Regions from separate parts of the Ensifer sp. 1H6 genome, predicted to be linked through region 2. Evidence: riboswitches for the same ligand, from Rfam matches in the RefSeq annotation. Region 2 holds a riboswitch; each other region holds the start of a gene.
The links. A riboswitch is a leader RNA that binds a small molecule or an ion and turns the genes downstream of it on or off. The one in region 2 is predicted to bind cobalamin.
Positions count from the first base shown of each region.

Region 1: linked by a shared signal. The riboswitch ahead of BKP54_RS33570 (CbtB-domain containing protein) and the one ahead of metE (5-methyltetrahydropteroyltriglutamate--homocysteine S-methyltransferase) in region 2 are both predicted to bind cobalamin.
Region 3: linked by a shared signal. The riboswitch ahead of cobU (bifunctional adenosylcobinamide kinase/adenosylcobinamide-phosphate guanylyltransferase) and the one ahead of metE (5-methyltetrahydropteroyltriglutamate--homocysteine S-methyltransferase) in region 2 are both predicted to bind cobalamin.

Region 1 covers NZ_MOAI01000055.1:17,155-24,836, forward strand. Annotated here, with positions in the region: gene BKP54_RS33555 (glucoamylase family protein) at 1-831, shown strand, start outside; gene BKP54_RS33560 ((2Fe-2S)-binding protein) at 998-1,690, shown strand; gene BKP54_RS33565 (CbtA family protein) at 1,766-2,560, opposite strand; gene BKP54_RS33570 (CbtB-domain containing protein) at 2,758-2,934, opposite strand; cobalamin riboswitch at 2,977-3,246, opposite strand; gene BKP54_RS33575 (TetR/AcrR family transcriptional regulator) at 3,245-3,937, opposite strand; gene BKP54_RS33580 (NAD(P)H-binding protein) at 4,041-4,871, shown strand; gene BKP54_RS33585 (anthrone oxygenase family protein) at 4,868-5,347, shown strand; gene BKP54_RS33590 (SDR family oxidoreductase) at 5,394-6,191, opposite strand; gene BKP54_RS33595 (SRPBCC family protein) at 6,302-6,865, opposite strand; gene BKP54_RS33600 (metalloregulator ArsR/SmtB family transcription factor) at 6,862-7,236, opposite strand; gene BKP54_RS33605 (crotonase/enoyl-CoA hydratase family protein) at 7,281-7,682, opposite strand, start outside.
Region 2 covers NZ_MOAI01000009.1:101,668-109,349, reverse strand. Annotated here, with positions in the region: gene BKP54_RS12995 (PotD/PotF family extracellular solute-binding protein) at 1-357, shown strand, start outside; partial or broken gene BKP54_RS12990 (ABC transporter permease) at 531-1,361, shown strand; gene BKP54_RS12985 (ABC transporter permease) at 1,363-2,184, shown strand; gene BKP54_RS12980 (aspartate/glutamate racemase family protein) at 2,190-2,927, shown strand; gene BKP54_RS12975 (LysR substrate-binding domain-containing protein) at 2,885-3,829, opposite strand; cobalamin riboswitch at 4,292-4,512, shown strand; gene metE (5-methyltetrahydropteroyltriglutamate--homocysteine S-methyltransferase) at 4,610-6,964, shown strand; gene BKP54_RS35050 (hypothetical protein) at 7,143-7,682, opposite strand, start outside.
Region 3 covers NZ_MOAI01000032.1:23,226-30,907, forward strand. Annotated here, with positions in the region: partial or broken gene cobN (cobaltochelatase subunit CobN) at 1-3,708, opposite strand, end outside; gene cobW (cobalamin biosynthesis protein CobW) at 3,780-4,844, opposite strand; gene cobU (bifunctional adenosylcobinamide kinase/adenosylcobinamide-phosphate guanylyltransferase) at 4,848-5,372, opposite strand; cobalamin riboswitch at 5,510-5,916, opposite strand; gene BKP54_RS28390 (adenylate/guanylate cyclase domain-containing protein) at 6,226-7,682, shown strand, end outside.

The sequences.
Region 1 (7,682 bases), on a different contig from region 2:
TGGGCGCTCGGCCGTGGCGAGATACTGACGATGGGCTGGCGACCGCCCGGGCGGTTTCTTAAGTATCGATGGCAGGGCTACAGCGAGGCACTGCTGCTCTACGTGCTCGCGCTCGGCGCGCCGCACCATGCAATCGGCCCGGAGCACTACCGCGAATTCACGGCCGCCTATGCGTGGACCACGGTCGACGGTGCGCCGCATCTGCAGGCCGCGCCTTTGTTCGTCCATCTCTTTCCGCAAGCCTGGTTGGACCTTCGCGGCATTGGCGATGCGCCGATGCGTGACGAGGCGACTGATTATTTCGACAATACCTGCCGGGCGATCGCGCTGCAGCGAGCCCATGCCGAGCGCAATCCCGGCGATTTCGCCGGTTACGGCGGGGATATGTGGGGCCTCAGCGCCTGCGGTGGACCGGCGGGGCGGCAGCGGCTTGTCGATGGGCGTTGGCAGCGGATGCTCGGCTATGCGGCGCGCGGCGCGCCCGGTGGTCCTGACGATGGCACGCTGGCACCTTGGGCACCGGTTGCCTGTCTGCCTTTCGCTGCCGATGCGTCGCAGTCGGCACTCGCCGAGCTCGAGAACTGTTACCCGGACATTCTGTGCGAGAGCCGGTTTCCCGGCGGGTTCAATCCGAGCCTGCCCGGTGTGGGCCCGGAGGGTTGGGTCGACGACCGCGTGGTCGGGCTTGACCAGGGGCTTGTCGTGATGATGATCGAGAATGCCAGAAACGGTTTCGTCTGGGAGCTGACGCGCAGCATTCCGGCCATACGGCGCGGATTGCAGCGGGCGGATTTTCGCGGCGGCTGGCTTGAGACCAGGGAGACGGCATGAGCTTGGGCCACGAGCGGCAGGACGAGCGCCCGGCGGAGGACGAGGCGGACGCGGCGTTGCGCCAGAGCGCCCTTGGCGTTCTCGCGCACCTGCAGTCGTCTTTCCCCGAAGTGGGCTTTTCGCTCGGGGCGCCGGCGACGTATTTCTTCCCGAGGCGCGGTTCTGGGTGGAGGAGGGCGTCGGGCTTGAAGACAGCCTTGCCTATCAGGATCGCTTTGCCGAGGGCATGGACGACAAGATCCGCGCCGCCCATCTGATTGCCTTTTACAGCAACCAGCTCACGCTCGCGCTTGGCGGCCTCTATCTCGGTGGGGGCATCGTGGCAGCCGTTCGCGGCCTTCGCTTCGAAGAATTTTCGCGGGCCTATGGCGAACGGCTTGTCGCGGCCAAGCGGTTTCATTTCAGCCTTGCCTTGCCCGCAGCCGGGGATCATGCCCCGGCGACTGCGGACGTCTTCGGCGAAACCTTCGCTGCGCATCTGGCGCCGATCGTCGTCATGTTGAAGCGTCGCACCGGCCTGTCCTCGGGCGCGCAATGGCGGCTTGCGGCGGATTCGCTTGCCGGTGGGTTCCTGGAGATCGGCCGCGTCCTCGGCGACGAGGAGACCGCGATGGCGAGGGCGCTGGCGATCGTCAAGCGCGCGGGTACGTCGCTATTTTCCGACAAGCTCCGTTACGAGGACATCGTGATCGAGATCGGCGGCAATCATGCGCTGTCGCGCACCTATCGCCTGCGCGGCGGCTGCTGTCTCTATTATCGAACGGAAGGTGGCAGCTTCTGCGACAGTTGCGTGATGCTGGCGCCGGACGACCGCCGCGCGCGGTTGCAGGCGCATCTGCTGGCATTGCAGGCGCGCTGAGACATCTCGACGACAAAGCCCCTGATATCGGCGATATCAGGGGCTCCGGGTTGATGGCGAAATCTGGCCGGTCTGTTACGCCTTGGCGAAACGATCGTTGATGAAGCCCGACACGACGCCGAGAACAATCCAGAACGCGAGCGTGGTGGCAAGGGCTGCCACGGCGAATTCAGCGCCGAGCACGGCCGGCACATTGCTGGAGATGTCCGACGGTTGCGGCGCGCCATAGACATGCGGTGCCGCGATCAGCACGAGGCCGATGATCTTGGCGGCGATCTCTTGCCGCAAGACCAGCAGATAGAGACCGGCGGCAGACAACAGCACGGTTGCACCCCACCAGACCTGGCGGTCGCCGAGTTCCGCGGCCGGGAAGCCCGGCAGTTCCGGCGGCAGACCGATTGCCGGCAGCATGTGCACGGCAAGCCAGCCGCAGGCGCCCCAGAGCGCGCCGTTCCTGAGCGTGATCGGGTAGCCGATGACGAGGCTGACGCCGGCGAGCAGCAGCGCGAAGCCGGAGCCGGTCACCAGATTGGCGATCAGCGTGCCGGAAAAGCGGCTCATGCCGAACATGATGCCGCCTTCCTCGTGTTCGCCCTCATGGGCGTAGGCAGGCGTGATCGGCGACAGGGCGTCAAGCAAAGCGCCAATCGGCGAAACCGCCTTCAGCGACGAATGCTGGTCGTGGTTTGCTGCGGCCGGATCGGCCGTTCCCGGCTGAACGGCTGGTTGTTCGCCGGCGGCCGGTGCCTCGCCTTCGAATTCTTCCGCGTGCAGGATCAGCGGTACGACGCGCAGTTCCTGGGCGCCGGTCATGAAGACACCGGCAATCAATCCAGCCACGATCGCGGCCAGAAGCGTTCTGACAATCATTTTCGATATCCCTCGATATCGGCGCGCCATGCATCTGGCAGGCAGCGCCGTGTCCCACTGGCAAATATGCGAACGGCTCCGTCCGGCAGATCTTCAATCTGCATCAGACGCGAGCAAACGCGTCCGGCTGTCTGCCGGAAGCGTTTTTGTCCGCAGCTATGTCGATGCGGAACGCAAGTCGCGTCCCGGAACATCGCTTAGTGGCAGGGGAAGCCATAGGAGTGGCGGGTGTCGTGCGCGGTATCGTGCAGCACGGCCGAGTTCGCCAGGCCTGCGCCGAAGACGAGGAAGCCGCCGATGAGGAGCGCGATGATACCTGCGGTCAGACGATCGCTGAGGGAGAGCGGAATGCTCGAAACTGTAGATGTAGCCATGACAACCTCCGTGATGGCGTCGGGATCTTTCCCGGTTTGGGCCCTATGCCCGCATCGACTGGCAGGTTTCCTGGCTCAGGACGTCGGGTGAGATCACCCTGGATTTGCCTCGCCTTCCCAGAGCAAGGGCCGCCCTCTCGCGGTCTTGTCTCCAGTGGCTTCTTCCGGATCGCTCCGGAACGGCGCATTCACGTCGCTCTACAGTCGCGGGGTCGGCCGTGATTTGAATGCCCAGCATGGGTCCATCCGTCACGTTCCCGTTTACTCCCGAAACGCGTTCGCGTTGCGGGAACCAATCGATCCACGATGATTAGGATCGCACCCCGGAGATGTCAATTAGACTTGCGCCGCCGCCCGGTCCATCCGCGACAAAATCACGAAGGATCATGCGTTTATAGGCTTCGACGATCTGGTCGCCCTCTGCTCTGGTGACGGAGACCGCAAGCCGCATCGTGCAATCGCCGAGATGCATGATCAAAAAGGCGGCGCTGTCGATCGTTTCGCGCGGCGTGTCGGGCGCAAACCGAGCCCAGACGTCGGCCAGAAGCTGGCCGCCGGCACGGCTTTGCAAAAGGTCGATCTCGCGCAGCGCCTTGTCGGCCTGCATCGCTGACCAGATGTCGCGCATCACAGGCTCGGCCAGGAACATATCGTAATAGATGTCGAACAGCATGGAGAAGGCGTCACGCAGTTCCGAGATCGACGTCACCTTGGCAAGCTCGGCCCCGATGCATTCATTGCAGACCGCATTGTAGCGCTCGGCCAGCGTGCGCACGATCGCCGCCTTGTCGGGGAAGTACTGGTAGAGGGAGCCGATCGAGATTCCAGCCTTTTCAGCGACTTCGCTCATGCGCATGGCGTCGCTGCCCTTCTCCTGGATGATCGCCGTGGCGCAGGAAAGGATGTGCTCGACGCGCTCGCGGCTGCGCTTCTGGCTGGGCGTGCGGCGCAGCGCCGGCTCGTCGTCAGCGGGGATTGTGGAAGGGCTTGCATCGGGAATCATGAGTAATGCTCACATTTTGACTTGACTCCTAAAATACGAGGATTTATCACATTTGCAAATGTGAGAGATGCTCATGTTTTGCAATCAACCTCAGGAGGAAGCGATGACTGACAAACTCACACTGGTTCTGGGCGGTACGGGCAAGACGGGGCGGCGGGTGGCGGCCCGCCTTGAGGAGCGGGGTATCGCGGTGCGCATCGGCGCCCGTTCGGCATCGCCTTCCTTCGACTGGACGGATGAGGCGACCTGGGCGCCCGTGCTTGAAAATGTCGAGCGCATCTATATCAGCTACCAGCCGGATCTGGCGGTGCCGGGCGCCGTCGAAACCATCCGCAAATTCTCGAGGCTTGCCGTTCGCTCGGGCATCAAGCGGCTGGTGCTTCTGTCGGGGCGCGGCGAGGACGAGGCGGAAGCGGCCGAGCGCGAACTGCAGGCCTCCGGCGCCGACTGGACGATCATCCGGGCAAGCTGGTTCTTCGAGAATTTCAGCGAGGATTTTTTGACCGATTCCGTTCGCAGCGGATCGGTGTTCCTGCCGCCGGATGAGATCACCGAACCCTTCATCAGCACCGACGACATCGCCGACGTGGCAGTTGCAGCCCTTCTGGACGAGGGGCATGTCGGCAAGGTCTATGAGCTGACAGGCCCGCGGCTGATGACCTTTGCCCAGGCCGTGGCCGAGATCGCGACGGCTGCCAACCGCCGGATCGGCTATCAGTCCGTGCCGGTTGCCGACTTCACGGTGCAGTTGCGGGCCGACGGATTGCCTGATGACTATGTCGAACTCATCCGCTATCTCTTCACGTCGGTGCTCGACGGGCGCAATTCGCAAGTGACGTCCGATGTCGAGCGCGTGCTTGGGCGCAAACCGCGCGACTTCGCCGACTATGCCCGGGAGACCGCTGCAACTGGTGTCTGGAGTATCGCCGCATGATCCCGCTGATCCCCGCTCTGGCGTTTGCCGCCGCAATCGGCTCCGGCCTGATGGCCGGGCTGTTCTTCATCTTCTCGGTCTGCATCATGCAGGCTTTGTCGCGGCTGCCGGCGGAGCAGGGGATCGCGGCGATGAACGCCATCAACGTGGTGATCCAGAATCCGCTGTTCCTCAGTACCTTCATGGGCACGGCGCTTCTGGGGCTCGCGCTGGTCGTCGCGGCCTTCATCTGGGGCGGTAACGGCAGCCTGCTGCTGGCGGCCGGCGGCATCGCCTACGTCGCCGGCGTGCTGATCGTCACCATTATCTTCAACGTGCCGATGAACGATGCGCTGGCGGCTGCCACGTCTGGGCAGGCTGCCACCGAAATCTGGCAGCAGCACTACCTGACCGACTGGGTCTGGTGGAACCATGTGCGCACGATTTCCTCGATCGGCGCTCTGGCGCTGTTCATTCTGGGTTTTGCGCGCAGCTGAAGAGAACGACCGACGCGACCCTGTGAAGGTCCGCCGGTCGTTCATTTCAATCAACCAGCGAGCCGCAGGTGAGGTTGGCGATCGCGCCGGTCATGGCGCCCGCCCGGTCCGAGGCGACGAAGGCGGCATAGTCGGCGACCTCGTCGAGCCTCGGGAAACGGCCGAGCAATGTGCCGGACTTTGCCCGACCGTCGAGCATCTCCTCCACAGTGGTATCGAACCGGTCGGCAAACCCTTGAAAGACGGCGCGCGCATGCGAAGCTGGCAGTGCCTCGGGAATGGCATCCGGCCGCAGGCAGATGACGCGGATGCCATGGCTGCCGAGTTCGCCGGCGAGAATGCGCGAGAAGGTCTCGATGGCGCCGCAGGTGGTGCCGTAGCCGAGGAAACCCGAGCCGGACATGCGCGAGCCGGGCGTCGAAAGCGTCAGGATGACACCGCTGCCGTTTCTTTCCATCTGCGCTGCTGCCGCCTTGGCGGTGATGAAGTTGGCGCGGGTATAGGCTGCAATCGGGTGCTCGAACTGTTCCAGCGTCAGCTCAGAAAGCGGCGGGCCCTGAATGTGGGCAAAGCCGACAGCGGTCAGGACCACGTCGATCCTGCCGGTTCGGTCGACAACCGATTGCGCATGCCGCTCGACGGCGGCTTGATCCATCACGTCGAGGACGTCGAACTCCGCCTTTCCACCCGCCGCCCGTATTGCCTTGGCCGTACGATCCAGGGTTTCGGCCGTTCGTCCAACGAGAAAGACACTCGCGCCTTCGCGGGCAAAGGCACGCGCCGCAGCACCGCCGATGGCGCCGCTGCCGCCATAAACAATCGCACTCTTATCCTGAAGCAACATTGTAGCCTCCCTTGATCCTGTTGGGGTGAATGGGCGTGCGGCATGGGCCCCTGGATCGATATCGATCCAAGGGAGAAAACCGTGCAGCAAGTATGATGTGTTAACGGGTACTAGCGCGCAGCGATCTGCCGCGCATATTCCTGTTCGAGCCTAGTATGCTTGTTCCAGAAGCCATGCGAGGTGCGGTCGGAAACCACATCGGCGAGAATGTCGAGATGGGTGTGCCAGCCGGCAGCCACGCTTGCCATCATCTCCTGTGTCGCGATGCGCGAATGGGTGACCACCAGCAGCACTTCTGAGCCCTTGGCCTCCAGATCGAAGCGCACCTGCGACGGCGTCGGCGTGCCTTCGCCCCAGGTATAGGCCAACAGGTACGGCGGCTTGCAGGCGATGATGCGGCCATGGATACGGCTTTCGCCGGCAAGGGCGGCATATTTGGTTGGCGGCTCACCGCAATCCGTGCCGAGGTCCTCATGGCGGAAGATATGTTCGACCGTCGATTCGGCTATAGCACCTATGGTGCCCGACGCCATCCACTGGCGGCGCTTGTCCTCCTCCGTCAGGTAGGCCCAGATGCGCTCGATCGGGCCGGGCAACAACCGCTCGATGCGTGCCGCATCCGGCGCGACGATCCGGGCATATCCGCCGTCGTCCATGCCGGCTTGCGGTGTCATCGCTTCTTCTCCGTTTGCTGCGGCGTCGTGGTCTGCCTGTCTGCGGCCTTCGCGGCGTCCTCGGCCAGAAGCAGTGCCTCCAACACATCGATGCGTTGACGCCAGAAGGCTTCGTAATGGCGCATCCATTCCATGCCGGCATGCATCGGCTCGGCGTCGAGCCGGCAGACATGCGCCCGGCCGCGCACTTCGCGCCGCACGAGACCGGCGCCTTCGAGCACCTTGATGTGTTTCGATGCGGCGGCAAGCGAGATCGAGAAGGGTGCGGCCAACTCGCCCACCAGCCGCTCACCCGCTGACAGATCCTGCAGCATCGCCCGCCGCGTCGGGTCGGACAGCGCATGGAATACGGCGTCAAGCCGATCGTTCATATATTCAACCATGTCGTTGAATATCGCCGATCTCGCGGTTATTGTCAACCGATTGGTTGAATATCTCTGTGCCGATCCTTCCAGGCGACCAACGCCTCTGTGAGGTCCGCGGTCGGCACCATGCGGGCAAATTGTTCGCTTTCCACCAGAAGCCCCTCTGATATCGACATGTTGAGGCCGCGGGTGACGGCGGTGATGATCGTCTGGACCACAAGCGGTGAATGTCGCAGGATGCGTCTGGCAAGCGCGCGGGCGGCAGGCATGAGCTCGTCGTGGGCAACGACGCTGTTGACCAGCCCCAGTTCGAGCGCGTGTTCGGCCGAAAAGTCGTCGCCGGTCAAAAGCAGTTCCAGCGCGCGTTTGCGGCCGGCAAGCCGGGGCAGGCGCTGGGTGCCGCCAAAGGTCGGCGGCATGCCCAGCCTGATCTCGGGCTTGGCGAAACGGGC
Region 2 (7,682 bases):
GGCGGCCTCGGCCTTGCCGCTCATCTCCAGGGCGCCCAGCTCGACGCGGCCTATGAATACATCAACTGGTACCTGTCGGGCTGGGTCGGCGCCTATCTCAACCGTCAGGGCTACTATTCGGCCGCCATGGACACGGCCAAGGGCTTCATGTCCGAGGACGAGTGGGGTTACTGGGTCGAGGGCAAGCCGGCAAAGGGCGATATCCTCTCGCCGGAGGGCAAGGTCATGGAGAAGGCCGGTGCCGTGCGCGATGGCGGCTCCTTCGAAGACCGCATGGGCAAGGTCGCCTGCTGGAACTCGGTCATGGATGAGGATCGCTACATGATCAAGCGCTGGAACGAGTTCATCGCGGCTTGAGGCAGACGAAACGCCCTCGCTGCGGCGCGCCCTCGAATGGGGCCGCCCGCAGCGAGCGGAACCTGACGAGCAACGCGAGAGGATGAACAATGGCGGTAGTGGCAATTTCGCAGCCATCGGAGGCCTTGGCCGGTAGACCCAGCAGTGTCCGTGCTTGGCTGCAAAGGCTGGGCGCCTATCTGCAGGCGCTGCCGCTCATCCTCATTCTCGGGTTCTTCTTCGTGCTGCCGATCCTGACGGTTCTTGTCGTCAGCTTCTGGGACTACGACTTTGCCGGGCTTTATCCGGACTTCCTGACCATGAACTATGTCGACACGCTCGGTTCGTGGGTGACGTGGAAGACCTATCTCAACACGTTGAAATTCACCGCCCTCGTCTGGTGCCTCACACTCTTGATCGGCTTCTGGGTCGCCTATTTCCTCGCATTCCACGTGCGCACGACGACCATGCAGATGGTGCTCTTCCTCATCTGCACCGTGCCGTTTCTAACCTCCAACATCATCCGCATGATCTCCTGGATCCCGGTGCTTGGACGCAATGGCCTCGTCAATTCGACGCTGATCGACCTCGGCATCATTACGCAACCGATCGAGTGGCTGCTCTATTCCGATTTTGCTGTCGTGCTTGCCATGGTTCACCTCAATACGCTCTTCATGGTGACGCCGATCTTCAACACGCTGATGCGCATTGACCGTTCGCTGATCGAAGCGGCGCGCGACTGCGGCGCCAGCGGCCGGCAAGTGCTCTGGAACGTCATCCTGCCACTCGCCAAGCCCGGCATCGCCATCGGCTCGATCTTCGTCGTCACCCTCGTCATGGCCGACTTCTCGACGGTTCAAGTTATGTCGGGCGGACAGAGCGCTTCGGTCGCGCTGATGATGAAGAACCAGATGTCACTGCTGCAATATCCGGCTGCGGCCGCCAATGCGGTAGTGCTGCTGATCGTCGTGCTCCTGATGGTCGCCGCGATCCTTCGGGTCGTTGATATCCGAAAGGAACTCTGAGATGAACCATGAGCGGCGCACCCTTGAATTCTACCTGCTCGCGGGCTTCTTCGCCCTGTTCGTGCTGTTTCTCTACGGGCCGTTGTCGGCGGTGCTGATCCTGTCCTTTCAGGGGCCGAATGGCGGTCTCACATTTCCGTTGAACGGACTTTCGCTGCACTGGTTCTACAATCTCTTCGAGAAACAGGCGGTCGGCGACTTCGGCGCGTCCTTCCGCCGCTCATTCACGCTGGGACTGATGGTGATGGTGGTCAACGTCGTCGTGGCGCTCCTCGCCGGCCTTGCCTTTCGCCACCGCTTCAAGGGGGCGACGGCCCTCTTCTACCTGACCGTTGCCAGCCTGGTCGTGCCCTCGATCATCATCTCGCTCGGGATCGGTGTCGTCTTCCAGCAGTTTGGCCTGAAGCCCGCCTGGTATTCCTCCGGCTTCGGCGCACATCTTACCTGGACCCTACCCTTTGGCGTCTTGATCATGTTTGCCGTCTTCAACCGCTTTTCGCCGGCCTATGAAGAGGCGGCCCGCGATCTCGGCGCCACCCCGTGGCAGACGTTTCGGCATGTGGTGCTGCCGATGATAGCGCCGAGCCTGATCGGGGTCGGCCTCTTCGGCTTCACCCTTTCCTACGACGAGTTCGCCCGTACACTGATGACCTCGGGCAGCTACAACACCCTGCCATTGGAAATCTACGGAATGACCACCAATGTGACGACGCCGGTGCTTTACGCGCTGGGCACGGTCACGACGCTCTTCTCCTTCACCACCATCCTCGTCGCGCTTGCCGTCATTCTGACGCTTCGTCGGCGGCAGGTAAAAATGAGCTAGGTTCGATGCGCATTCTGATCGTCAATCCGAACACCACCCTATCCATGACCGAGAAGGCGGCGGCCGCAGCCCGCGCCGTCGCGGGCCCGAACACGGAGATCATCGCGAGGACGTCCAAGTCCGGACCGGCTTCGATCGAAGGCCACTATGATGGCGCGATCGCGCTTCCGGGCGTGCTCACCGAAATCCGGGACGGCGAAGCGGCAGGCGCCAACGCCGCCGTCATCGCATGCTTCGACGATACTGGTCTGGAAGCAGCCCGCGCGCTTGCCCGCATCCCCGTGGTCGGGCTTTGCGAATCCGCTGTGGCGACGGCCGCCATGCTTGCTCAGCGTTTCACCGTCGTGACCACACTCGAGCGGTCGCGTGTGCTTATCGAGAACCTGGTCATACGCTATGGGATGAGTGCCCGGACGAAGGTTCGCGCTGCGGACATCCCGGTGCTGCAGCTTGAGGACAAGGCTTCGCCCGCGTTGGCGAAGCTGCGATGCGAAATCGAGCTGGCGCTCGTTGAGGACGGCGCCGAGGCGATCGTGCTTGGCTGCGCCGGGATGGCCGATCTTGCGCGCGCACTTCAAGCCGAATACGGCGTTCCGGTCATTGATGGCGTATCGGCAGCCGTCAAGCAGGCCGAGGCGTTGGTGTCGCAAGGACTGACGACCAGCAAGCGCGGCTCCTATGCTCCGCCGCTCAGCAAATCCTATTCAGGTCTTATGAGCGCGCTCGCACCGATCTCGGCTTGAGACCGTACCGAGGGAAGCTCTCCGGCCACGGCGGCCAGCTGCGCGTTCGATGTGGCGGCTTCGGCAATGATCCACTCGCGAAACACCTGGATCTTGTTCTGCCGCCGGTGGCTTTGCGGATAGACCAGCCAATAGGCACGGCCATCCCTGACCACATGGTTGAACGGCCGGACGAGTTTTCCGCTGCGAAGCTCCTCAATCACAAAGGTGGAGACGACCATGGCAATGCCATGATCGAGCAATGTGGTGGCCACATCCATTGCCTGGACGTCGAAGATCAGCTCAGTGCCATTGCTGGCCGGCGGTTCCACGCCCGCTTCGGTCATCCAGCGCCGCCACCAGCTGGCGTTGCCGAAGCGCCTCACCGTGAGAACGTCGGCCGGATCCTTCAGCTGATGTTTTTCCAGGAACGTCGGCGTACAGACGGGCATGTATTCGATCGGGAAAAGAGGAAACACTTCATTGCCCGACCAGTCGCCGTTGCCGCTGCGCACCACGAGATCAATCGCATCGCGCTTGAAGTCGATCAGCTCCGTGGACATGTGCACGCGAATGCTGATGTTTGGATGGGCTGTCTGAAACGAGGCGAGCCTGGAACCAAGCCAACTTGAGACGACGGTTGGCAGTACCGAGATGTGCAGGTGATGCTCGGTCTTGTCGGCAATCTCGGAGAACGCCGTACCCAGTAGATCGAGCGCCTCGGTCACCTTCGGCGCAAGCTGCCGTCCGGCAGCCGTCAAGCGCACTTCCCGTGGCAGACGGACAAACAGCGGCGTGCCGGTGCGGTCCTCCAGCAGTCGGATTTGATAGCTGACAGCGGCTTGCGTCATGCCGAGCTCCTGCGCCGCGCGGGTGAAACTCAAGTGCCTGGCTGCGGCCTCGAACGCGCGCACCGCACTCATGGGGGGAATCTTGCTCATGAAGTGAGATAAGCATTCTTTATGGCAGCATGCGAGAAATCGCTTTGCGCGAAACCACCAAAATCCTCAATTTTCTCGCGAACACATCACCACAGAACTGAAGGGGTTAGCAATGCTTAGCGCACTGCGATCGATCATCCTCCACGTCTGGACTTCGGCCAAGAGAGCTGCCGACGCCACGACGACCATCGATACATTCAGCGAGTTCCAACTGAGGGACATCGGCCTGACGCGAGACAATGACAGCATCCGGGCGCGCGCGGGCGATGTTGCTGATCCGTGGCAGCACGTAGCGGGCTCTGATCCGGGCGGTGCCCTTTCGCCGCAGACGCCAAATGATGAAGTCGCGTCGCCGCCCTTGCGACAAACTTTCGACCTCGGCCGAATGGAGAAAATAAAGACATAAACATTTCTTTATACGATTGACGCCGTCGACTTTGCGGGGCATTGTCGAACAATCGTGGTTCTGCGGCTCGTCTGACGACAGGCCGGAGCTAAGAGGGAATTCGGTGCGGCGCCGCAAGGCGCTCATGCCGGAGCTGCCCCCGCAACTGTAAGCGGCGAGCGGTCGTCCAATGATGTCACTGAGGGAGACGCCTCGGGAAGACGGGACGGTTCGTGTTGACCCGCAAGCCAGGAGACCTGCCGCGATAGATAACGTCCACGGGCGGGGTGTCCGATGTGTCGCCTTGACGAGCGAGCCAGTCTCGGTCGTGGATGCGTCGCATTCAAAGCCTTGCCCACAACCTTCGGGGTAAGGAAATGACCATCAAGACAGCCAATCTCGGCTTTCCACGTATCGGCAGCCACCGTGAACTGAAGTTCGCGCTGGAGCGCTATTGGGCCGGCAAGATCGAGAGACAGGACCTGCTCGACGTCGCCGCCAGGCTGCGGGCCGAAAACTGGGCCGCGCAAAAGGCGCGTGGGATCCAGATCATTCCATCGAACGACTTCTCGCTTTACGACCAGGTTCTCGACACATCAGTGCTGGTTGGTGCGGTGCCACCGGCCTATGGCTGGAAGGGCGGCCCGGTCGACCTCGACGCCTATTTCGCCATGGCGCGCGGTTCGACGACTGCCGCCTGCGCGTCCGGTTGCACGCATGGCGGGCCCGACGGGGGCAACCAGGCGCTGGAGATGACCAAGTGGTTCGACACGAACTACCACTACATGGTTCCGGAATTCGCGGAGGATCAGCGCTTCGAGCTGACGCGCAATGCGCCGCTTGACGCCTTCCTCGAAGCCAAGGCGCTCGGGCATGTCACCCGCCCTGTCGTCCTCGGCCCCGTCACCTTCCTGAAACTGGGCAAGGCGCTTGCCGGCGGATTCGACACCATCAATCTGATCGAGCGGCTGCTGCCTGTTTATACGAAGCTTCTCACCGAGCTTGGGGAAGCCGGCGTCGAATGGGTGCAGATCGACGAGCCATGCCTGGTGCTCGATCTCACTGAGCGGGAACGCCAGGCGCTGGCGCTGACCTACCAGACGTTCGCCTCGGAACTTCCGCAGTTGAAAATCATGCTCGCGACCTATTTCGGCGCGGTCAGTGACAACATGCCGACAGCCCTTTCGCTGCCGGTTGCCGGGCTGCATGTCGACCTCGTGCGGGCGCCGCAACAGCTCGACTTGCTACTTCAGACGGTACCGGCACAGCTTGTGCTGTCGCTCGGCGTCGTCGATGGCCGCAATGTGTGGCGTACCGATCTTGCCGGCCTCTTCCGCCGGCTGCAGCCGTTGATCGAGGCGCATGGCCGCGATCGCATCGAGCTTGCACCGTCGTGCTCGCTGCTGCACGTGCCAATCGACCTCGATCTCGAACGAGCGCTCGATCCGGAGCTCGGCTCCTGGCTTGCCTTCGCCCTGCAGAAGCTGGACGAACTCAGCCTGCTTGCCCGCGCATTCGAGCCGGGCCTGGCCAATCCCGAGCAGGTCTTTGCAAAATCGATTGCTGCGGTCGAGGCACGGCTGACCTCGCTCAAGGTCCACGATCCACTCGTTGCCGGACGCTTGAAGAACCTGACGGCAGCAGACAGCCGCCGTCAATCGAGTTTTGCAACGCGCCGGCGCCGGCACGAAGACAGGCTGGCACTGCCGCTCTTCCCGACGACGACGATCGGCTCCTTCCCGCAGACGTCAGAGGTGCGCCAGGCACGATCGCTGCATGCCAAGGGCGAGCTCAGCTATGTCGACTACCTCGCCTACCTGCGCCAGGAGACGGAGAAGGCCGTGCGCTGGCAGGAGGAAATCGGCATCGAGGTGCTGGTGCACGGCGAATTCGAGCGCAACGACATGGTGCAGTATTTCGGCGAGCAGCTCTCCGGCTATGGGTTCACTCAGAGCGGTTGGGTGCAGAGCTACGGCTCGCGCTACGTACGCCCGCCGATCATCTTCGGCGATGTCTCGCGCCCGAACCCGATGACGGTCGATTGGGCAACCTATGCGCAGTCGCTGACGGACAAGCCGATGAAGGGCATGCTCACCGGCCCGGTGACGATGCTGCAATGGTCGTTCGTGCGCGACGACCTGCCCCGGTCGATCGTATGCCGGCAGATCGCACTGGCGCTGCGCGACGAAGTCACCGACCTGGAAACGGCCGGTATCGCCGTGATCCAGATCGACGAACCGGCGCTGCGCGAGGGACTGCCACTGAGACAGGCCGATCGAAAGGCCTATCTCGACTGGGCGGTCGGGTGCTTCCGCATCAGCGCCTCCGGCGTCGGTGACGAAACCCAGATCCACACCCACATGTGCTACTCGGAGTTCAACGACATCATGGCGGCGATTGCGGCAATGGATGCCGATGTCATCTCCATCGAAACCTCGCGCTCGAAGATGGAGTTGCTCGGCGCCTTTATCGATCAGGCCTATCCGAACGAGATCGGCCCCGGCGTCTACGACATCCACTCGCCGCGGGTACCCACTGTCAACGAGATGGTGCATCTGATCGAACAGGCGACCGACGGTCTGACGCCGGCGCAGATCTGGGTCAATCCGGATTGTGGTCTGAAAACAAGGCGGTGGGAGGAAGTTCGCCCGGCACTCGTCAACATGGTGCAGGCGGCGCAAGCGCTGCGGCGATCCTTTGCTGCCGCCCGGCGAGAAGCCGCAAACGCATGATGGGCGACAGCACTATCGAGACGGCGCCGGGGGAACCCCCGGCGCCTGCCACCTGGGTGCAGCCTTGGACAAACGGGCAATGAAATTTGATCGAAGGCTACCTCAGAGGCATTATGAACCCGCCATCGAGCCATGCCGATATCTCAAGCAAATTACACCTCGACGGCGTCGCCTCTATTTACTCGCCCGGTCCATCCACAAACTTGCACGTTGCTTCCGTTATCCCTGCGTCGAGGCACTTCCACTTCTGTTCAACAAGATTCATTATCCTTGTCAGGAAGCGGGAAAAATCCTTGTTGTTAGAACTTCGCGTGCTGACTCCAAACACGTGAGCTTGCGCATCGGCAACACAAGTCGCTAGCTCCAATTCTCTTACATCATCGTTCGCTATAACGAGCCCTCTATCGAATAGTCCGTCCTCTGAGAAATTGATATAGGATGCGCAGTCGCCAGAACCGGCATTCGCAGAACCATCCAAAATACTCTTGACATCCCCATCGAAATGGAACGAGGCCAATTTTTTATAGTCTATTTTCCCGCTGACAATAATTTTATTTTCAAAAATTATACTAATTGAACTCTTCCCAAGTTTCGTTTCTGGTCTCGTATCAACTCTCGCCGCAACGGCTAGCAATTTTATGACAGAGAATGCCACGTCTCTTTGATTTAATGATCCGCCACTTAGACCAATTCCAATATACTCTGGAAAGGGTACAAA
Region 3 (7,682 bases), on a different contig from region 2:
TTGGAGCGCGGGATCCAGAGATTACGGTCGATCGCCTCCAGCAACCGCTCCGAGAGCTCGGCGAGTGCCGCCGGGTTCTTGTCGCGCAGGAAGCCTGACACCCGCTCGTCGACGATGAAAGCCTGGTAGGCAGCCTCGAAATGATGGTCGCGCACGGCACCCGTGGTTGCGGCAAAGGCAAACATGTAGTCGACCGTCGCGGCGATCTCGAAGGCGCCCTTGTAGCCGTGGCGCATGACGCCATCGATCCACTTGGGGTTGACGACGCGCGCGCGCACCACACGGCCGATCTCTTCCTCCAGCGAGCGGATGGCCGGCTTTTCCGGCCGGGAGTGGTCATTGTGGTAAATCGCCGGCCGGGCGCCGCTCAGGTGCTCGGCGGCAAGGCTCATGCCGCCTTCGAACTGGTAGTAGTCGTCGCTGTCGAGCAGGTCGTGTTCGCGGTTGTCCTGGTTCTGGACCACCGCTTCGATCGTGCGCAGCCGCTCCTCGAAGAGCTCCCGTCCCGCCTTGCCCTCCTCGCCGGCGCCATAGGCATAGGCGCCCCAGGTGAGATAGGCATCGGCGAGATCGGCTTTGCTGTCCCAGCCCTTCTCGTCGATCAGCGCCTGCAGGCCGGCGCCGTAGGCTCCGGGCTTGGCACCGAAGACGCGGTAGGAGGCGCGGCGCGCGGCTTCCGCCGGCTCGACGCCCGACGCCTCCAGCCGCTGCGTCTCGGCGCGCATGCGCGCGGCGATCATATTGTCGGCATCGTCTTCCTCAAGCGCCCCGACGGCACGGATCGCCTTGTCGAACAGCGCGATCTGGTCCGGGAAGGCATCGCGGAAGAAGCCTGATATCCGCAGCGTCACGTCGACGCGCGGGCGGCCAAGCATCGCCAGAGGCACGATTTCATAGCCCATCACCCGGCGCGAGACCATGTCCCAGGTGGGCTTGGTGCCGATCAGCGCCAGGGCCTGGGCGATGTCGTCACCGCCGGTGCGCATGTTCGCCGTGCCCCAGGCCGTCAGGCCGAATGAGGACGGCCATTCGCCGTGATCCTGCAGATAGCGGCGGATCAGCAGTTCGGCGGATTTCTTGCCAAGTTCAAAGGCCGCCGGCGTCGGCACCGAGCGGCTGTCGACGGAGTAGAAATTGCGGCCGGTCGGCAGCACGTCGGGACGGCCGCGGGTCGGCGCGCCGGAAGGCCCCGGCGCCACGAAGCGGCCATCAAGGCCGGTGAGAAAGCCGGCCATCTCGGCAGCGCCGGAGTTGATGATCGATGGCTTCAGTCGCGCCTCGATCTCGCCAAGCACGGTGCGGGTGGCAGGCCAGTCCTCGGGCGCGAGCGTCTCGCCAGAAACGAACGCCGCCGCCAGCAGCTCGATGCGCTCGACAGTATCGCCGGCCGTCCGCCACGGTGCATCGGAAATGGAGGAAAGCATGTCCGGCCGTGCGCCTTCCCAGGGATCGGACATCACGCAATCGAGCGGATCGAAGCCGAGCCCGGCATCCGCGGCCATCGCCCGCTGCAGGCTCTGGTCGCGCCTTCGCCAAGGCTGCGCGGCACCCGCGCCAGCGCCACGGTCAGGTCGGTCAGCAACCGCCCCTCCGGTGCAACGCCAAAAATGTGCAGGCCATCGCGGATCTGCATTTCCTTGAGGTCGCAGAGATAGGCGTCGAGCTTCTCCAGCGCCTTGTCGTCGCTGTCGCCCTTGTCGATACCGGCATCGTGGTCGAGGCCGATGTCACGCACGAGGTCGAGGATCTGCCGGCTGAGCAGCCTGAGCCGGCGCGGATCGCCGCCGGCCGCGTCGTAATATTCGTCGACCAGCGCTTCGAGATCCTTCAGCGGCCCATAGGATTCCGCCCTCGTCAGCGGCGGCGTCAAATGGTCGATGATGACGGCGCTGGTGCGGCGCTTGGCTTGCGTGCCCTCGCCGGGATCGTTGACGATGAAGGGGTAGACATGCGGTAGCGGCCCAAAGATCGCCTCGGGATAACAGGTCTCCGACAGCGCTAAGGCCTTGCCGGGCAGCCATTCCAGATTGCCGTGCTTGCCCATATGCACAATGGCCTGCGCGCCGAACTGGTTGCGCAGGAAAGCGTAGAAGGCGAGATATCCGTGCGGCGGCACCAGATCCGGCGAATGGTAGCTTTCCTTCGGATCGATGTTGTAGCCGCGCGCCGGCTGGATGCCGACGACAATCTCGCCGAAGCGGGCAAGCGGCAGCGCGAAGGCGCCATCGAGGAAGAACGGGTCGGTTTCCGGCGCACCCCAGCGATCGCTGACCTCATCCTGAATCTGTTTCGGAAGCGAATCGAAGAACGTATTGTAATCGCTGAACGAAAGAACTTCGCGGATCTCGCGATCGCGGCTCGCCGCGTTGGTCGGCCCAGCCATCAGGTAGCCGATCAGTGCATCGCCATCCTCAGGCACGCCGGCGACGGGATAACCTTCGCTCGCCATGGCGCGCAGCACTTCAACCGTGCCCGCCGGCGTATCGAGCCCGACGCCATTGCCGAGTCGGCCATCGCGATTGGGGTAATTGGCCATGATGATGGCGATCCGCCGTTCGGCCGGACGGGCGCGGCGCAGTTTTGCCCAATTGACCGCAAGCCTGGCGGCAAAGCGGACCCGGTCGGAAAGCGGTTCGTGCCCGACGATGTTGGCTTCGACCTTGGGATCGTAGATCGAGGCCGCCTTGAAGGAGACGGCGCGCGCCAGAATGCGGCCATCGACCTCCGGCAAGGCAACGTTCATGGCGAGATCGCGCGCCATCAGCCCCTGCGGCGAGGCCTGCCATTGCGCGCGCGACGATCCGGAGAAGATCACCTGCAGCACCGGCGCGCCGGTTGATTCCAACACGGTCGGCTGCCTGTCGGCACCGGGCGAGGAAACGGCAAAGCCGGTGGCGTTCATCACCACGTCGGGTGCCGCCTCGGAAAAAATCGATTGCAGCGTGCCGACCGAAACGGCATCCTTGAGGCTGGAGACAAACAGCGGCAACACGCGCATGCCTTCGGCGGCAAGCGCCTCGATCAGCGCTTCGACCGGCCGGGTCTCGCCGCTCTGGACCAGGGCGCGATAAAAGCAGATCCCGACTGCCGGGGGTTCGAATCCCTCCCCCGCGACCATCCGCTCTTGGACACGTGCCTTCCATTCGCTGACGCCGATGACGCCCGCGCCCGGCCACCAGATGCCGGCCTTGAGCAGCGGTTTTGCCGGCTGCGGCTTTTCCGCGTCTGAGATCAACGCCTCGGCGTAGTCGAGGAACAGGCCGGCATTGTCAGCGCCGCCCTCGGTGAAATAGGCCCAGAGGCGCTGGCGGTCGTCGGCCTCAACGGTCGAAAACGGCTCGAGGCCGGGATCGGGCTTGTCGTCGCCGGGCAGCACCGCGATCTGGAAGCGGTGGGTGACGGCGGCGGCATGCAATGCTTCCAGCACATAACGGAAATAGCTGGCGCCACCGAGCGGCCTGACCACGATGAGTTTTGCATGCCTTGCCGTGCGCTCGACATAGGTGTCGACCGACATCGGGTGCATCAGGTTCATCAGGCTGGCGATGCGCAGGCTCAGCTCCCCGTCGCGCCGGCCATGGGCCGCCGCGATCGACGAAAGCTCGGTGTCGGCGCCGACAGGAAAAGCACGTCGGCCGGCGTTTGCCCCAGGTCGATCGCCTCGTTGCCGTCGGCGATCGTTCCTTTCTGGGCGAGAAGCAGATGCATGTTTCTGTCCGTTCGAGCAATTCCAGGAAAAGCGTGAAATGGCTTTCCTGGAATTGCGTTGCTTCAAGGAGTTAGGCGAGTGCGGTGATGGCGGCGCGCACCGCAGCTTCGTCCATGTCGTGCAGGCCGATGACGACGAGGCGCGTACCGCGCTTCTCGCCAGCCGCCCAGGCACGGTCGTAATACTGGTCGATGCGGGCGCCAACGGCCTGGATCAGCAGGCGCATCGGCTTGCCGGGCACGTCGGCAAAGCCCTTGAGGCGCAGCACGTCATGCTCTGATATCACGCCCTTGAGGCGATCGATGAAACCTGCCGGATCGGCAATCGCGCCGAGCTCGACGACGAAGCTGTCGAACTCGTCATGAGAGTGCTCCTCGCCGGCCTCATGTTCCATCTCGTGGTGAGACTTGCGGTTGGCGATATCGCTTTCCGTGCCGACGCCGAGGCCGAGCAGGATGGCAGCGGCAACTTCGCCGTTCTTCGCCTCGATCATTGTTGGCTTGCGGTTAGTGCGCGAAGCGACCTCGTCGCGCACGGCCTTGAGGCCGGAGGCGTCGATCAGATCGGTCTTGTTGAGCACGATCAGGTCGGCGGCGGTCAACTGGTCCTCGAACAGTTCCTCGATCGGGCTTTCGTGGTCGAGATTGTCGTCCTCGACACGCAACGCATCGACCTTGTCATGGTCGTCGGCAAAACGGCCGGCGGCAACGGCGGCACTGTCGACCACGGTGACGACGCCATCGACGGTGACTTCGCTGCGGATATCAGGCCAGTTGAAGGCGGCGATCAGCGGCTGCGGCAAAGCGAGGCCCGAGGTTTCAATGATGATATGGTCAGGACGATTTTCGCGCTCGAGCAGCTTGGTCATGGTCGGGATGAAATCATCGGCAACCGTGCAGCAGATGCAGCCATTGGTAAGCTCAATGATATCGTCTTCCGAGCAGGCTTCTGCGCCGCAGCCCTTCAGCACGTCGCCGTCGACGCCGAGATCGCCGAACTCGTTGATGATGAGCGCAATGCGCTTGCCATCGGCGTTCTGCAGCAGATTGCGGATCATCGTCGTCTTGCCGGCACCGAGGAAGCCGGTGATGACGGTCGCCGGGATCTTGCCCTGGTTGGCTCTGGCAGTGGTCATGGATCAACCCTTCATTTTCAGCGGCAATCCGGCCGCGACAAAGTAAACTTCCGCGGATTTCTCCGCAACGATCTGGTGAAGCCGGCCGGCATGGTCGCGGAAATCGCGGACCATGCGGTTCTCGGGCACGATGCCGAGGCCGACTTCGTTGGAAACAAGGATGAGGCGCGCCCGCGCCTCCGGCAGGAAAGCGGCAAGGGCCGCGAACTCTGCCGCCATGTCGCGCCCTTCCATCATCAGGTTGGTGACCCACAGCGTCAGGCAGTCGACGAGCACCACGCGGTTCTCGTCATCGATGCGCGTCAGCAGCGAAACGAGGTCGAGCGGCTCTTCATGCGTCGTCCAGCCTTCGCCGCGCCTTGCCCGGTGATGGTCGATGCGCTCGCGCATCTCGTCGTCCCAGGCACGGCCGGTCGCGACATAGTGCATGCCGAGCCCGGAGGCTTCGACGAGCCTTTCGGAAAAGCTGGATTTGCCGGAACGGGCACCGCCGAGGACCAGAACCGGCCCGGCATGGGAAATGCTCATGTGCGTTGCAGCCTCACGCGCTTGGTCGCGAATTCGAGCGGCAACAGGATTTCACCGCGCCGACGGCGCGTTCGGGAAACGATCGATGAGCCAAGACAACCTCCGTGATGGCGTGGGAAGCGGGCTTCCCTTCGGGCGGAATGCCCCTGTCGGACGGCAGGTCTCCTGGCTCACGGCGTCACGAGCCCACCACATCGCGCCCCGCGTGATCACGCGAAGACCGATGCTTGGGCCCGAACGGCCCGCCTCACCTTCCCGGCGTTTTCTGGTTTCGTGAAAGGCGGACGATTCGTAGAAGAAGAGGCGTCCAACCCGGCTGATCACGAAGCCACGCCAGTGGCTTTTCCGGCTGAATTCCAAACCGCCTTCGATTGCCCCATGCAATCGAAAGGAAGCCGGCTATCAGCCCGATGGCGAACCCTGACCGTTCTACAGTCGCGGGGTCGGCTGCGATAAGGATGCCCGATTTGGGTCCATCCGTCACATTCCCAATTATTCCCCCGCATCGCCACGATCCGGGGAAACCATCCAACGTCAGATGATTAGGAAGCGGGCGCCGCAAAGTCAATCGACGCGTGCGACACGCCACCCGTCGAGATGCGGCGCGCGACAATTTGCCGGCAGCAGGCCGCAAAGGCCACTCCTGCATGTTTTTATCCTTAGATGGTATTCGACCTAAGGATAAAAACATGCAGCAATTCAAAGTGTTACAGCGACCTTTGCGCGTCCAGTAAGACGCGCGGCGCTGTAGTCGACGTCGGAGCGGACGCTCCACGGCAACTGAACTTTATTTTAGCAACGTCAGATATTGCGATAGAGTAGCCGAAAGTCGTTTCGATTATCCGGAAGGCAGATGGAACGCAGGCTCACCGCCGTGATGATTGCCGACGTTTCCGGCTATGGACTGCTCACCCAAGCCGACGAAGAGGGTACGTGTGCCCGCTTTCAGGCCGATCTGCACGGCCTGTTCGAACAAAGGATTGCCGCACATCGCGGGCGGTTGATCAAGACCATGGGCGACGGGTTATTGGTCGAGTTCCAGAGTGTCGTCGAGGCGGTCCGTTGTGCGGTGGAGGTTCAGCGCGCGAAATCCGAAAGCCGCGGCTCCGATCAGGGTCGACTGGAATTCCGCATCGGCATCAATCTTGGCGACGTCATCGTTGAAGGCGACGACATTCACGGCGATGGAGTGATCATTGCCGAGCGCCTGCAGAGCCTCGCCGAACCGGGTGGGATCATCATCTCCGGCACCGCCTACGACCAGGTCGAGAAGCACCTCGATGTCGGCTTCGTCTTTCTCGGCGAACAACGCCTGAAGCATATCGAAAAGCCGGTGCGGACTTACCGGCTGGGGCTGAACGAAGCCCGCCCCGGCAGCGTAAAGGTCGCTGGGCGCCACGCGAAGCGCTGGGCGGCACTCGTTACGTCTGCTGTCGTGCTCGGCGCTGCTGCCGGCGTGGCCTGGTGGCGGCCCTGGGAGTCGCCTGTGGAAACGGTCCAGATACAACCACCGAATCTGACCGCGCCGGACAAGCCGTCGATCGCGGTGCTTCCGTTTGCCAACGTGAGCGACGATCCCAGGCAGGAGTATTTCGCCGATGGCATGACCGATGGCCTTGTCACCGAGCTGGCTCAGGTATCCGGCTTGTTCGTTATCGCGCGTAACTCGACCTTCACCTACAAGGGCAGGGCGGTGACACCCAGGCAGGTGTCCAAGGAACTCGGTGTCCGATACGTCCTCGAAGGCAGTGTGCAGCGTGCCGGAGAACAGCTACGGATCAATGTTCAGCTCATAGATTCTCTCAGCGGCGGCCACGTTTGGGCCGGCAAGTTCGACGGTTCACTTTCCGATGTCTTTGCGCTGCAGGACGAAGTGATGCGCGGCATTGCCGACGCGCTTGCGCTTCGGTTGAATCCTGACGAGCAGATGGCCTTCGGACGCAAGGAAACGACGGTCCCGGCGGCCTTCGATGCGTTCCTGCGCGGCTGGGAGCATCACCGGCGCACGACCCCCGAAGATTTTGCAAAGGCAGTGCCTTTTTTCGAGCAGGCGATTGCGCTCGATCCTGCCTATGGACGAGCCTATGCCGCCGCCGCCATGGTCTACGCGCGCGTCTACCTGTGGCGTTGGCATTATCGGCTTGATATCTCGCGGATCGAAGCTAGAGCCAAGGCGCTACAATTTCTAAGGACCGCGCAGAAACACAAAACAGCGCTCGCCTATCAGGCGGCCGCTCTCCTGTCCGAAGCGGCCTGGCAGCATGCCGATGCGCTCGCCGAACTCAAGGAAGCGATCGCGCTCGAACCCGG